3 regions of the Weizmannia sp. FSL W8-1119 genome follow, and region 1 is predicted to be linked to each of the others. Evidence: riboswitches for the same ligand, from Rfam matches in the RefSeq annotation. Region 1 holds a riboswitch; each other region holds the start of a gene.
The links. Region 1 has a riboswitch for S-adenosylmethionine ahead of NSQ19_RS12795 (sulfite exporter TauE/SafE family protein). Riboswitches for the same ligand answer to the same signal wherever they lie in the genome.

Region 1 (5,137 bases):
TATTGATTGTACGGATTTTTTACGATATAATCAATATATACGAAATTTTTCCGCACAAAGTGAGGTGAATTGATATGGCCAAGCAAAACAAAGCTTTCAAGTTTCGTTTGTTACCAAACAAAGAACAATCCGCATTATTAGCTAAGACATTTGGTTGTGTTCGCTTTGTCTACAATAAGATGTTAGCTGAACGCAAAGAAACGTATGAAAAGTTCAAGGATGATAAAGAATTGCTTAAAAAGCAAAAGTTTCCGACTCCTGCAAAATATAAAAGTGAATTTCCATTCCTAAAAGAAGTGGATTCTTTAGCTTTGGCAAATGCACAAATGAACTTACAGACTGCTTATAAGAATTTCTTTGAAGGAAATGCGGATTTTCCAAAGTTCAAAAATCGTAAAGCAAAACAATCCTATACAACTAATATGGTCAACGGAAATATTAAGCTAGAAAATGGTCATATCAAACTGCCAAAAATCAAAAAGCCAATAAAAATGAAACAGCATAGAGAGATACCTGCTGATTATAAAATCAAATCTTGCACTATTTCTAAAACAAAGACAGGCAAATACTACATTTCAATTTTGACAGAATATGAGAAAGATATTCGTCCAGTTAACATACAGAAAGTTGTTGGTTTGGATTTTGCTATGGATGGTCTATATGTCGAGAGTGAACAGGGTAAGAAAGCCAATTACCCACGTTACTATCGGCAAGCCTTAGATAAATTAGCAAAAGCACAACGAATTCTTTCTCGAAGAAAGAAAGGTTCTGCACGTTGGAACAAGCAACGACTAGTAGTGGCTAAGTTACATGAGAAAGTGGCGAACCAACGCATGAATTTTCTTCATCATAAGTCAAAAGAATTAGCTTCTAACTTTGATGCTGTCGTGATTGAGGACTTGAACATGAAAGGGATGTCTCAAGCCCTTCACTTTGGGAAAAGCGTTCATGATAACGGCTGGGGTATGTTCACTACTTTCTTAGCGTATAAGCTAAAAGAACAGGGGAAACAACTTGTGAAAATTGATAAGTGGTTTCCCTCCACTAAGAAGTGTTCATGTTGCGGCAAGGAAAAAGAAATGCCATTATCTGAACGTGTATATAAATGTTCTTGCGGCTTTGTATTAGATCGCGATCACAATTCAGCAATCAATATCAAAAATGAGGGATTACGCTTATTAGCGTTATCATAAGTAACAAAACTCTTGGAACAAGAGGGTTAGCTCGGTCAGTTTTCGTTGGCTAGTAAAAGCAACGATAAGTCGAGAAGCCCCCACTTCAATCAAACCGTAAGGTTGATAAGTGGAGGTTAGTTCACTTGGTCCACAAGGCCGGTAAAAGCGAGCAGGAAGAAAAAGATGCCGGTTACAATCAGTGCGCCTGCCAAATATTGCAGAGATTCAGTGCTTGAACTGTACATGCTGCCGACAAGCCCCGCATAAATGGCAAACACGCTCCACCACAGCCCGGCGGGCCCTTCATTGATTGGCATTCTGTGGCCGAAAATGCCTTGCAAAAGGCCGCCGATCCCGAGTACAAAAAGCGTCCGCTGCACAAACAGGGCAGTCTCACCTGCACTGAAATGGAAAGCAGCCGCAATGGCAATCGGGGCCGCGATCGACCCGGCGATCATAAATGCCATCCATTGCAGCGACGAAATAAATGTTTTCATAGGCACACCGTTCTTTCCGTTCAAAAAAATGGAAAATACCAGTAAATATAATTATAGCAAAACAGATTTTACATTTTAAACATAAAACATTTCGCGAACGGGGGAGGGAAAGCGGGCATGGCGGACGGCGGCATAAACAGGGGCTGCAAACCGGACGGGCGCGGGTAAGCCATGTTTTGGCCCGCAAAAAAATCACAAAATGCACCTCTGTGCATTTGCCGCTAAAAGAAGTTTGCGCTGCCTTCACTTAGGCGTTCGATCTCGAAAACATTTGTGATGAATTATTTTTGCCGGTGCTTGGTTAAGGGATGGCTGGTTTAGGTGGAAAAGCGGGGCCGCTTTCCTTCACATAGAGGGCATCTGCATAAAGGAAGCAAAAATGGCGTTGTTCGTTCGCATAGAAACGCCTCAGCCCGTTTATTGTCAAAAACGGCTTTAAAAAAACAATTTGGGCAATGGATCCCTTGCCCGAACATGTTCCTTATTCTGCGACGCTTACGCTGGCGCTGGCAACTGCCCGCTTGTGTTTTCTGATTGTATAGAAAATAAGGATTGCCCATATTGCCGCAATGGCTGTATAGGTAACGCCGTACCAGCCGCTTCCGGCGCCGGCCATTTTTAATAAAGTTTGCACGTTGCTGAACACAATCATGCCGCTGACAATGACAGCCAGCAAATGAGCCGGCAAAATTTTAACCAGATAGGCTGCAATCGGTGCGGCGATCAGGCCGCCAAGCATGAGGGCGATCGTCCAGATCCAGTTAATCTGCATAGCGCCGAGGGATAAAAGGAAACCGATGCTTGACGCCAGGGATACGGCAAATTCACTTGTATCCACCGAGCCGATCACTTTCCGCGGTTCGATGTCATTTCTGGACAGCAAAGCCGGTGTGGCGATAGGGCCCCAGCCGCCGCCCCCCGTTGCATCAAAAAATCCTGCGACAAAGCCGAGCGGGATAAAAAATACGTTAGACCCGGTCTTTTTTTTGATTTTCAACGCCCCGCGCGCGTTGATCAGAAACCGGATAAGAATATAGAGGCCAAGGGCGATCAGAAAAATAGAAATGTACGGTTTTAATGTGCTTGCAGGAAGATGGCTGAGAACGGTTGCCCCGAGAAAGGCGCCGACAGCCCCGGGTACAACCAGTTTCCAAATGATCCCTTTATCGACATTCCCAAATTTCATATGTGAGACCCCGGAAGCCGCCGTTGTAAAAACCTCCGCCAAATGCACAGAAGCTGATGCGACAGCCGGCGCAATTCCGAAAGCCAAGAGGAGTGAGGTAGAAGTCACCCCGTAACCCATTCCGAGAGATCCATCCACCAATTGTGCGGCAAGGCCGACAAGTGCTAAGACAATTAATTTTTGCATGTTCATGTTCCCCGCTTTCTTCATCCATAAATTTGATTCATCCTGATGTAGAGGAATTATACGCATCAGGGCCTATCCTGGTTCAAACGGCCGGCCTTGCAGAAATAAAAAATCTTTCCGCCATTTTTACGGAAAGACAGCGAGTAAAGGATAAGCGCTTATCTTCCAAAATGGTACCCATTTTGCTGGAATTGGCACCTTGCTGCTCGCTGCAGGTTGCCGGACTTCATAGGGCCAGATCCCTCCGTCGCTCTTGATAAGTTATTTGTTGTTTAAAATTTTATCAGAAAATAAATGGAAGTCAATATAATTATTGCAAGTTTTTTTATCGGATTTATACGAATGGGGGGATAAAGAAAAAAACTTCCCATCAGATCACGCTCTGTCGGGAGTTTTTTTCTTTACGCTGGATTGGTTTTAAAAAGCAGGTCATCAGGATCAGGCGGGGCATCATGGCCGCTTTCATTTGCTTCACAAAACGAAAAAGAGTCCAAACGGGTTAGCAGGCCGTCCCATTCTGGCAGTTTGTACGAGCTGCACACCCGTGCCTGCCCCCTTCCCGCCCAGAAAACGGTTTAATCAACCCCGCTTGTTTGTGCCCGCTTATCGCGCAGTTGGATTTCTGTCCTTTCCCTGCCTAAGGGAACCGGTTTTATCAACACAGCCGGCTGGAGCCTATTCCTTTGCTTTAATTCTCAGTGACAAGACGACGAGCACGATTAAAATAGCGAGGCAGACGCTTGTACCAATCGGGTTGCCGCCGCCCAGCAAAAAGGACAGGAAAATGCCTGCCAGTGCAAGCAGCGCAATCCAGACCATGAAAGGATACCCTTTTACACGGAAGGAAGGCAATTTTGCATACGACTTCCGGAGTCGCAGTTCGGCTGCACAGATGGCGGTCCAAACAAGGACGACGGTAAATCCCGGAATGGTCATCAAATAGCTGATGACTTCATCCGGCGTAAGATAGGCCAGAATCACGCCGGCTAAAATAAACAGCGAGGTCAGCAAAATACTGATCAGCGGGACGCCTTTCCGGGAAATTTTTAAAAAGGCGCGTGGCGCTTCTCCGGACTGCGCCATGTTAAACAGTGTGCGCGAAGTGGCATAAATGCCGGAATTGGCGGCAGAAAGAACGGCCGTCAAGAGCACAAAATTCATCACATGGGCGGCAGCGGGGATCCCTGTGCGGCTGAATACCTGTACAAACGGGCTTTCCACGGAAGAAACCTGGTTCCATGGGATAATGCCGCAAATGACCAGGATTGGCAAAATATAAAAAAGCATGACGCGGACAACGGTCTGTTTAATGACACGCGGCAACACTTTCTCGCTGTCTTTTGTTTCCGAAACGGTAACACCGATCAGTTCCGCGCCGCCGTATGAAAACATAACGATCAGAAAAGCGCTGAACGTACCGTGAAGCCCGTTCGGGAAAAAACCGCCGTGCGCGGTATAGTTAGACACCGTGGAAGATGTCCCGGGGAATAAACCGAATAAAATCAGCGCACCAAGCAGGATAAAAACGATCAACGTGATGATTTTAATGCCGGCAATCCAAAATTCAAATTCGCCGTAGTACTTCACTTCAATTAAATTGATGCCGACCACGAAAGCAGCACAGAGCAAACTGAGTAGCCATAGTGGCGCTTGGGGAACCCAGAATTGCAGGAAGCTCCCGGCTGCAAGCAGTTCCACAACTGTCACAATGACCCAGTTGATCCAGTACAGCCAGCCAATAATGAAAGAAACCCGGCTGCCGAACGCTTTGTGGATCAGATTTTGGACGTTGAGGCCGGGGTGGACGAGTGCCATTTCCCCAAGTGCTGACATGACAATGAATAAAAGTGCGCCGCCGATCAGGTAAGAAACGGCAACACTCGGGCCGGCAAGGCTGACGGTATCGGAGCTGCCTTTAAAAATGCCGGTTCCGATCATCCCGGCCAATGCGATGAACTGGACATGCCTTGGTGATAAGCCTTTTTGCAAATGATGTTGGTTTTTCTCCATTTCTATCAATCTCACTTTTCTGTTTTAGATAAACGCTTTTCAGTGCTAAAGCATTTATTCTATTTTAGCAGAAAAAAAGGAAT
Region 2 (5,137 bases), 1.9 Mb from region 1:
CGCATAAAGGGCATGTTCGGAAGGAATAAGGACAGGCTTAACGGATGCTTTCAGCGTGCCGCCGTCACGGTATATGTCCGCAATATGCTTATAACGGAACCCCTTCCGATCCGCTTTTTCAATATCCGCAAGCGAGAGCCCGCCTATACCTTCAACTTCTACTTTCTCCCAGTCCGGCTGGGTTCCGAATACGAGCCGGCTTAAGATCATCAGCTTGCAAAAAGCGTCCTGCCCTTCCACATCATTGCCCGGGTCAGCTTCTGCATAGCCGTGCTGCCTGGCGATTTCCAACGCTTCTTCAAACGGAAGATGTTTTTCGCGCATTTCCGATAAAATAAAATTGGATGTGCCGTTTAAAATCGCCTGCACACGCTGGATGTCATTGACCTGAAGCTGCTGGGAAATCGTCCGAATCACAGGGATGCCGCCTGCGGTTGTCGCTTCATAACCGACAAACACGCCTTTTTCTTTCGCTTTTTCAAGCAGCACATTCCCATATCTTGCAAACATGACTTTATTGGCAGTAATGACGTGGCAGCCTTTTTCAATTGCTTGTAAACAGTAAGAAAAGCCTGGTTCTTCCCCGACAATCGCTTCAAACACGACTTCAAGGCCGGGAATGGCAAGAATTTCCCGGAAGTCCGTCGTGACGAGCACAGAACTGTCAATGTTCCGCTTTTTACGGGGGTTTTTGATCAGAACCGCTGCAATCTCTACCTCGGCATGCAGCTTTTCTTTCAGCTGCTCCCGGTGGGTCCGGACGGCTTCATACACGCCCTGGCCGACCGTCCCGAAGCCGAGCAGCGCTGCTTTAATCACCCTCATTTATCCAAAAACCTCCCTGCAATATAGCGCTATTCGCCTCTGAAGCGTTTTGTTCATTTAAAACATCAAGCGGCCCGGCGGTCTCCGGTGCAGCCGGCACCCATAAGCTCCCGATCCGGAACAGGTGTGCAGGCCGTCCGTGCCGACAAAATTGTATAGTGGGATCAGCCCGGAACGGATCCCGTGCAAGTTTTCTGGATCGCCTGTTGGCATTCCGCCGTGGCGGCCTTCGCACGAACCTGCCTGGCCCGTTACCTGCTTTTACCGGGCTGTAACAGCCGTCGCTTTTGTAATGGCTTGATCGAGGTCGGCTGTCAAATCTTCGACGGCTTCAAGCCCGACAGACAGGCGGATCAAATCACCCGTGACCCCTGACTTTTCCAGTTCTTCATCGCTCAGCTGCGAATGCGTGGTCGTTGCCGGGTGGATGATCAGCGATTTCGCATCGCCGACATTCGCTACATGCGACCACAGCTTGATATTGTCGATCACGCGCCTTCCTGTTTCCCGGCCGCCTTTCACACCGAAGTTAACAATGGAGCCGTAGCCGCCGTTCAAATATTTTTGCGCCAGCTCATGGGACGGATGGTCTTCAAGTCCCGGATAATTGACCCATGCAACATCCGGATGGCTTTTCAGAAATTCCGCGACTTTCAACGCATTTTCGTTATGCCTTTCCACGCGCAGATGCAGCGTTTCAAGCCCTTGCAGGAATAAAAAGGCGTTGTCCGGGCTTAAAGCCGGCCCGAAGTCGCGCAAAAGCTGAACGCGAAGTTTTGTGGCGAACGCAGCCTGTGCCGTGTCGACGCCGTAGCGCAAGCCGTGGTAGCTCGGATCCGGTTCGCTGAAGTCCGGAAATTTCTCTGTGTTCCAGTCAAAATGCCCGCCGTCAACGGCAACACCGCCGATCGCCGTTCCGTGCCCGCCGATCCATTTTGTCGCCGAATGGACAACCACGTCCGCTCCCCATTTGATCGGATTCGAGCCATACGGAGAAGCAAACGTGTTGTCGACAATCAAAGGAATGCCGTTTTCATGGGCAACTTCCGCCACTTTTTCCACGTCGAGCACCTGCAGGCTTGGGTTGCCGATAATTTCCGCATACAATGCTTTCGTTTTCGGGGTGATCGCCTGGCGGAACGCTTCAGGGTCAGACCCGTCCACAAACTTGACGTTAATGCCGTATTTCGGCAATGTCACGGCAAACAAATTATATGTGCCGCCGTAAAGATTGCTGGCGGATACGATGTCGTCGCCCGCACGCACAATATTCAAAATGGAGAAGGCAATGGCCGCCGCGCCGGATGATAAACCGACAGCCGCCGTTCCGCCTTCCAGTGCGGCAACGCGTTTTTCAAACACATCCACAGTCGGATTGCCAAGGCGGGAATAAATGAAACCTTCTTTTGATAAATTGAAGACGCCCTCTGCATGTTCTGTATCCGGAAAAACGTAAGAAGTCGTCCGGTATACCGGCACGGCGCGCGAGCCTGTCGCCGGGTCCGGTTCCTGGCCCCCGTGCAGCAATAAAGTTTCCGGTTGTAATGATGATTGTGTCATTTTTAAATCCTCCTGGTTTTTTAAAATTTTCCTGCGAAAGATGGAAGAGGAAATGAAAAACCCTCTTCGTAAGGGAAGAGGGTTACAATGTATGTAAGTTCCTCCCTTATCTTTCAGACGCATGTCTGTAGGAATTAGCACCTTTTCAGGCAAATGCCTGAAGGTTGCCGGGCTTCGCAGGGCCTAGTCCCTCCGCCGCTCTAGATAAGAGTTTCTTTTCATAATTCAATTTTGAATGACTTATTGTTTAAGATTATAGAAGACCAATGGCAAACCGTCAACCTTTTTTTGAAAAATTTTCTTTTTCTTCTACAAAATTGGCGACAACAGCCGGGAAATGGACTCTTTAAACCGTACATAAAGCGGCCGGTTCTGGTAAACATGGAGCGTTAATTCGGTTGATTTGGCCATGTCGTCCCGGAAAATGCCGGCAAGTGTGCCGGAAAGCTCGCGGTCGTACAGCACGGCGTTCACTTCAAAATTGAGGCGGAAACTGCGCACATCAATATTGGCCGTGCCGACGGAAGCAATTTTCCCGTCTACGACAATCATTTTCGCGTGGATGAACCCATTTTGATAAATGTACACTTTGACGCCCGTTTTTAACAGCTGGCCGATGTTGGAAAGCGTCGCCCAGTAGACAAACATATGGTCCGGTTTATTTGGAATCATAATCCGGACATCCACTCCGGATAAAGCGGCAAGCGTCAGCGCGTTCAGGAGGCTGTCATCCGGAATGAAATACGGTGTTTGCAAATAAATATATTTTTTGGCGGAATTAATCATCTTAATGTAGCTGTTTTTAATCTGCTCCCATTCGGAATCGGGGCCGCTTGAGACAATCTGGATATCGGTTTCCCCCTGCGGCGGGATGACCGGGAAATAACGTTCTTCATTTTTCACATCATGCGGCGATGCCTGATTCCAGTCTAAAATAAAGCGGGTCTGCATGGCATAAACAGCGCTCCCGGAAATCCGTAAATGCGTGTCCCGCCAATAACCAAATTTTTTATTCAGGCCAAGATACTCATCGCCGACGTTAAAACCGCCGATATAACCGACCCGTCCGTCGATAATCGCCAATTTCCGATGGTTTCTGAAGTTGACGCGCAAATTAATGAGCGGGATACGGGCTGGAAAAAAGGACGCCACTTCCCCTCCGGCTTCAATCAGCGGCCGGAAAAATTTGCGGCGGAACAGCATCCGCGATCCCATATCATCATAAAGCAGCCGCACCTTTACGCCTTCTCTTGCTTTTTGGGACAGCAGTTCAATCAATTCATGGCCGAGACGGTCATTCCGGAAAATATAATATACAAGATGAATACTGTCTTTTGCATTCCGGATGTCTTCAAATAAAGCCTGGAATTTTTTTCTGCCGTCTGTGAAAATATCGACGTGATTGTCCTGGGAAAGGATCGACCCGTCATTCATCAGCAGCATATAAACGAGATCCTTATACTGGGCTGTCCGCTCATCATGAAACGGAAACCGGTTTTCGCGCAGCAGTTCAATCTGCTGCTGGGAAATTTCCTTAATGCCGATCTTCTCCTGTACCTTCCAGTCAAAAATTTTCCGGCGGCTTAAATTTTGCCCGAATATCAAATACAGGATAAAGCCGGCAATCGGCAGGAATAGCAGCACCAAAAGCCAGGCCCAGGTTGCGCCGACATCCCGCCGTTCTAGGAAAATAATGGTTCCTGCCAGAATAAAATTCAAAAGAAACAAGATAACCAGTAGTACCGTTACAATCATTGCGTTCTCCTTTTCGTACACCCTTTGTTCCTGTTGTAGGTTTGTTCCCGGCCGGTATCCGGGAACACGGTGAAGTGTTTTGAAATTGATATAGGATATGTTTGCGCAGCAAAAATAACAATTGTATCATACCATAATATTTGCGTCTTACCTATCATACAGCACTTTCCCTGCCATTGCATGCAAAAAGAACCGCACCAATAGATACGGTTCTTTTTCACGCCTTTATTAAAAGTTAACGTAGTTTCTCGGGTTTTGGGCACCGGCATGTGGCGGCGGTGTCCAGCGTCCGTTATAAATTTCAAAGTGAAGATGGGGCCCTGTTGATTCCCCGGTATTTCCCATTGCGCCGATCTGCTGCCCTTTGCTGACGTGCTGCCCGGTGCTGACGCTGTACGAGCTCAAGTGGGCATAAACGGTCGTGTACAACTTCCCGTTAATATAGTGGGTGATCATGACGCAATTTCCGTATGAAGAAGAGCGGTACGCCCTGAACACGACACCGTCGGCTGCAGCGACAACCGGTGTCCCGATGCTGTTGGCAATGTCAACGCCCGGATGGAACCCGCCGGAGCGCTCGCCGAATCCGGATGAAATATATCCGGATGCCGGACGTGTAAAGGCCCCGGAAGAGACTTCCGGAAGCGGCCCGCCGGAATGGCTCCCAGAACTTGGGCTGGCCGATGATGCAGCGCTGGTTGTTCCTGCTTTCGAACCTGTTGATCCTGCATTCGTATTCGTTTGAGCCTTTGCTGCTGCATCTGCTTTTGCCGCCACCTCTTTTCTTGCTTCAGCCTGCTTTTTCGCAAACGCAATCGCTTTTTCAATGGAAGCTTTCTGGTCAGCCAGGATGCTCTTTTGTTCACTCAGCGACATTTTCTCTTCTTTGAGGCTATCTTTTTGTTTGTCCAGCTGTTTGATTAACGCCGATTTCTCGCTCTCATCCTGTTTCAGACTGTCTTTTAATGATTGTAAATCAGACAGCATCGATTCCAAA
Region 3 (5,137 bases), 2.1 Mb from region 1:
TCCATATCGGCGGCCGGACAGAAACGCTGCAACCAGGCAGGACGATTACCCGGCCGATTTCCGGCTTGTAAATGCAAGCGTTCGTTCCTTTACACAAAAAATAGAAAAAAGCGGCGGGACCCTTTTTACAGTGGTTTCCCGCTGCTTTTTTCGGAACTTCTGAACGAAGCGGGCTTTAACCGGCAACAGTTGGCGTTTCCTGCTGAAGGAATCCGGCTTCTATTTCACTGTTGTGCCAGCTTTCGTGTATGAAAAAGCCTGCTCAAAATCGGCAATCAGATCATCCGGATTTTCGAGGCCAACCGATAAGCGCAACAAGCTGTCGGAGATGCCGCGTTTTCTTCGGTCCTCAGGTGGCATTGCGGCGTGGGACATTTTTGCCGGATAGGACAGAATCGATTCCACAGCGCCGAGGCTGACGGCAAAGACCGGGATTTTTACATGGCTGACGAATGCCCGGAGCGCTTCCTCATCTTCCAGTTCAAACGACAATACCGCGCCCGGCCCTTGTGCCTCCAGCTTTTGCAACGCATGCTGCGGATGGTACCCGAGCCCCGGATAATACACGTTTCGTACAAGCGGATGCGCATCAAGAAAATGTGCAATTTTCACCGCTGACTGCTGTGATTGGAGCAGCCGCACATGCAACGTTTTCAACCCGCGCAAAACGAGCCATGCATCCTGGACGCCGAGCACCGCCCCGAATGAGTTTTGCAAAAAGCCGAGGCGCGCTGCCAATGCTTCATCTTTTACTACAGCAAGCCCGGCGACGACATCGCTGTGCCCCGCTAAAAATTTCGTCGCGCTGTGCAGCACGATATCCGCCCCGAGTTCAAGCGGGCGCTGCAGGGCAGGCGTTAAAAAGGTGTTGTCGACAAAGGTGAGCGCCCCGGTTTCCTTTGCCAGTTCACTCACCGCACGGATATCCGTCACTTTTAAAAGCGGGTTTGAAGGGGTTTCTACATAAAAAGCTTTCGTGTTCGGGCGGACGGCCTGCCGCACTTCTTCAAGGTTGGTCATATCCACAAATGTATGTTCAATACCAAGCCGTGTCAGGACTTCTGTCACCATCCGGAACGTGCCGCCGTACACATCCTCGGTGATCACAACATGGTCGCCCGCCGACAAAAGCAGAAACGCCGTTGAAATCGCCGCCATCCCGGAAGCAAACGCGAAACCTTTGGCGCCGCCTTCGAGTTCGGCTATGACATCCTCGAGCGCTTCCCTCGTCGGATTGAGCGAGCGGCTGTAATCGTATTTGCCGAACTGATCAATGTCCGCCTGGTGGTATGTCGAAGCATGCTGGATCGGCACACTCACCGCACCGGTCACCTGGTCAATTTTGTGGCTGTTATGTAAAAGCCTCGTTTGAAAAGAATAATCTTCATTTGTCATCGTGTTTGCACCCCTTCGTGAATGTTGGCAAAAGCTTTTTCAATATCTGCAATCAAATCGCGGTCATCTTCAATTCCGACTGAAAAGCGCAAAAGGCAGTTGTCCACGCCCGAGGCAATCCGTTTTTCTTCCGGAATGTCGGCATGCGTCTGTGTAGCCGGGTAAGTGATAAAACTTTCCGTCCCGCCGAGGCTTTCGGCAAATGTAATCAGAGACAGGCCGCGTAAAAACGGGTCAATCCATGATTCTTCTTTTACACGGAAAGAAAGCATCCCGCCGCGGCCCGGATATAGCACATCTTTTACATCCGGATGCGCACTTAAAAAGGCCGCCACAGCTTTTGCATTCTTTTCGTGTTTTTCCATCCGGAGCGCCAGCGTTTTCATGCCGCGCATCAGAAGCCACGAATCAAACGGGCTGAGTGTGGCGCCGGCACCGTTATGGTACAAGAAAAGCTTGTCGCAAAGTTCAGCGCCCTTTGCCACGATCAGCCCGGCCAGCACATCGTTATGCCCGCCAAGATATTTCGTTGCGCTGTGGACCACAATATCAGCGCCTTCTTTGATCGGCTGCTGCAAAAGCGGGGTGTAAAAAGTATTGTCCACGATCAGCAGGATTCCGTGCCCTTTCGCAATTTCAGCCACTGCGCCGATATCCGTCTGCTGCATGAGGGGGTTTGTCGGCGTTTCAAGAAAAATGGCTTTCGTTTTCGAGGTGATTTCTTTTTCAATATTTTCCGGGTTGCACGTATTCACGTACTTACAACAAAGCCCCCATTTTTTATACCCCTGCTCAAGCAGGCGGTAGGTACCGCCGTATAAATCATCACTCACAATCCACTCATCGCCGGCCTGGAACAAAGATAAAACAGTGAAAATCGCAGCCATGCCGGAACTGCACGCAAACCCGCGGTCCCCGCCCTCCAGATCCGCAATCGCTTCTTCCAGCAACTGGCGTGTCGGGTTGCCGGTACGGGAATAATCAAAACCGGTCGACTGCCCAATGCCTTCGTGGTGGTAAGCGGTAGAAAAATAAACAGGCGGGTTCACCGCACCTGTCACGCGGTCACTGCGGTTTCCGATCTGTGCAAGTTTTGTTTCTGTATGATACATGATGGACACTCCCTCACTTAAAATCAAAAAGCCTTCTCCAATAAGAAGAAGGCCATTCTTTTCGTGCATGAACCATCTTCTTATCTTTCAAGTTATGGATCCCATAACTTGCAGGACTTAGCACCTTTTCAACGCGTAAAAGCATTGAAGGTTGCTGAGGCTTCATCGGGCCATTCCCTCAACCTCTCTTGATAAGAAAATACGAGTATGAAATTTGCCATAAACACCGCAAAAGCCATTACACAACGGACTTAAAAAATGCTTATGTTCAATTTATCCCCTTTTTTCGGATTCGTCAAGCTTTTTTAAAAAATTTCCAATTTAATTTTTACCATTTGTCTATATAGTCTGGACCAAATCCTGAATATGGAGCATGGCAACCGGTTTCTGGGCGGCAACAACCGGCAACACCTTGAAAGCATGGTCTTCCATTATCCGCAATGCTTCCGCTGCCAGCTGATGCTCACTGACGCAAACCGGATATTTTGTATACAAATCTGCCACTTTTTTATCCAGTACTTCATGGCCGTTTAAAAGCTCGCGCCGGATATCGCCATCCGTTAAAATGCCGGCAAGCCGGCCCTGCTTATCAATGACCGAGACAGCCCCCGTCCCCGCTTCCGTCATCATAAATAATGCTTCCTTTATGCCGGTATCCATTCTGGCAACCGGGTTCATGCTTTTGCGTTTAGCCACATGGCCAACTGTTAGAAGCAAACGCCTGCCAAGCGAGCCGCCGGGATGGAAGAGCGCAAAGTTTTCAGGTTTAAAATCCCTTGCCTTTAAAAGGGCTACCGCGATCGCATCCCCGAGCGCAAGCGTGACGGTGGTTGTAGAAGTCGGCGCAAGGCCGAGTGGGCACGCTTCCTCAACTTCCCCGATATCCATCACCAGATTCGAACACCGCGCCAGTGTCGACTTGCGTGAACCAGAAATGGCAATCATTTTTGCGCCGATCCTTTTGATGGAGGGGATCATATTTAATATTTCCGACGTTTCCCCGCTGTTGGAAATGGCAATGAGGATGTCTTCTTTTGTTATTTTTCCAAGATCGCCGTGCAGTGCTTCTCCCGGGTGAAGGAAAAATGCCGGGGTACCGGTGCTTGCAAATGTGGAAGCAAGTTTCCGGCCAATGATGCCCGATTTCCCCATTCCTGTAAAAATGACTCTGCCTTCGCACGCCAATATCATTTCAATGCCTTCATTTATACGAAAATTGATCCGGTCTTTCAGCTTTAAGATCTCATTGGCTTCTTTTTCCAGTACTTCACGGACGCTTTCGACATAATTGATGCTTCGTTTGAAATCTTTTAACATCCTATTCACCTCCGTTAATGGATGTTTGCTGCCGTTTGTTCTTTTATCATGTGATCAATTTCAATTATTGGCTTTAACATTTCTTCAATATCATCCAGTTTCACCATATTCGGGCCATCCGACCAGGCCTGGTCCGGATCAGGATGGGCTTCGAGAAACAACGCATCGATCCCGCAAGCCGCCGCTGCCCTTGCCAGATACGGGACAAACGCACGCTTTCCGCCTGTTGAAGTGCCGTTTCCGCCCGGAATTTGGACACTATGGGTAGCGTCAAACACGACCGGATACCCTAATCTGCGCATTTCCGGAAGTGCACGCATATCCACCACCAGGTTATTGTAGCCGAATGTCGAACCACGTTCTGTAAGGAGAATTTTTTCGGTGCCGGATTCTTCCAATTTTTGAATGACGTTTTTCATATCCCAAGGCGCCAAAAACTGCCCTTTTTTGACATTCACGATTTTGCCCGTTGCGGCGGCGGCAAGCAGCAAATCGGTCTGGCGGCAAAGGAAAGCGGGGATTTGCAGTATGTCGAGCACTTCCCCGGCTGCTTTTGCCTGGTGCGGCTCATGAATATCGGACGTGACCGGTGCGCCAAATACATTTTTAATCCGGTCAAGTATTTCGAGCCCTTTTTCCAGTCCCGGGCCCCGTTTGGAAAAAATGGATGATCGGTTGGCTTTATCGAAAGAAGCTTTAAAAACGAAAGGAATGCCGAGTTTTCCGGCAATGGTTTGAAGGGTTGCGGCTGTTTCCATGGCCATCGTTTCACTTTCAATTACGCACGGGCCGGCAATCAATACGAACGGCAGAGATGGGCCGAAAGCTATCCGGCTGTTCAGTTGGACTGTTTTCATTTGCTCACTCCTCATTTTTAAGTTTTCACGTGTCTTTACTCCTTCTGCTGCAGGTTACAAATATTATCCTTTAGGAAACCGCACAGGGCAAGGAAGTTGTAAAAAATATTCACAAACTTTTTTCATTTTTATGTAGGGTTATCTTCCAACAAAAGTGTAAGTGTGGAAACATTTTCCTTCCTCTCTGTTTCCATTTTCCCGATTAACGGCTGTAAGAGCGGGTTATGATATAGTACAAACACCAAAAGTCCTACGGTGTGATGTCAAGGGTTAAAAACAAGTGAATTGGAAATTTTATTGGCTCTATGTCGTAAAAATGGCAATACAGAACTAAGCCTCCAGATAACCGGAATAATCTGGAAGTTTTAAGTTCAGGCTATCGATGATGGTTACCTGGTTACCTCATCGCGTCACCTTCTTTTTCGGCGCATAAATTTGATCGTTGCGGAGCAGCGC

Region 2: linked by a shared signal. The riboswitch ahead of NSQ19_RS03440 (O-acetylhomoserine aminocarboxypropyltransferase/cysteine synthase family protein) and the one ahead of NSQ19_RS12795 (sulfite exporter TauE/SafE family protein) in region 1 are both predicted to bind S-adenosylmethionine.
Region 3: linked by a shared signal. The riboswitch ahead of NSQ19_RS02470 (methionine biosynthesis PLP-dependent protein) and the one ahead of NSQ19_RS12795 (sulfite exporter TauE/SafE family protein) in region 1 are both predicted to bind S-adenosylmethionine.

The regions. Positions count from the first base shown of each region.
Region 1 covers NZ_JBBOZL010000001.1:2,605,036-2,610,172, reverse strand. The annotation lists gene NSQ19_RS12805 (RNA-guided endonuclease InsQ/TnpB family protein) at 75-1,193, shown strand; gene NSQ19_RS12800 (purine/pyrimidine permease) at 1,310-1,672, opposite strand; gene NSQ19_RS12795 (sulfite exporter TauE/SafE family protein) at 2,154-3,110, opposite strand; SAM riboswitch class I at 3,200-3,307, opposite strand; gene NSQ19_RS12790 (amino acid permease) at 3,720-5,054, opposite strand.
Region 2 covers NZ_JBBOZL010000001.1:740,563-745,699, reverse strand. The annotation lists gene NSQ19_RS03445 (homoserine dehydrogenase) at 1-825, opposite strand, end outside; gene NSQ19_RS03440 (O-acetylhomoserine aminocarboxypropyltransferase/cysteine synthase family protein) at 1,087-2,385, opposite strand; SAM riboswitch class I at 2,489-2,596, opposite strand; gene cls (cardiolipin synthase) at 2,695-4,140, opposite strand; gene NSQ19_RS03430 (murein hydrolase activator EnvC family protein) at 4,369-5,137, opposite strand, start outside.
Region 3 covers NZ_JBBOZL010000001.1:519,921-525,057, reverse strand. The annotation lists gene NSQ19_RS02480 (glycoside hydrolase family 65 protein) at 1-71, shown strand, start outside; gene metC (cystathionine beta-lyase) at 220-1,395, opposite strand; gene NSQ19_RS02470 (methionine biosynthesis PLP-dependent protein) at 1,392-2,507, opposite strand; SAM riboswitch class I at 2,585-2,705, opposite strand; gene NSQ19_RS02465 (KpsF/GutQ family sugar-phosphate isomerase) at 2,847-3,824, opposite strand; gene kdsA (3-deoxy-8-phosphooctulonate synthase) at 3,839-4,681, opposite strand; partial or broken gene NSQ19_RS02455 (IS110 family transposase) at 5,084-5,137, opposite strand, start outside.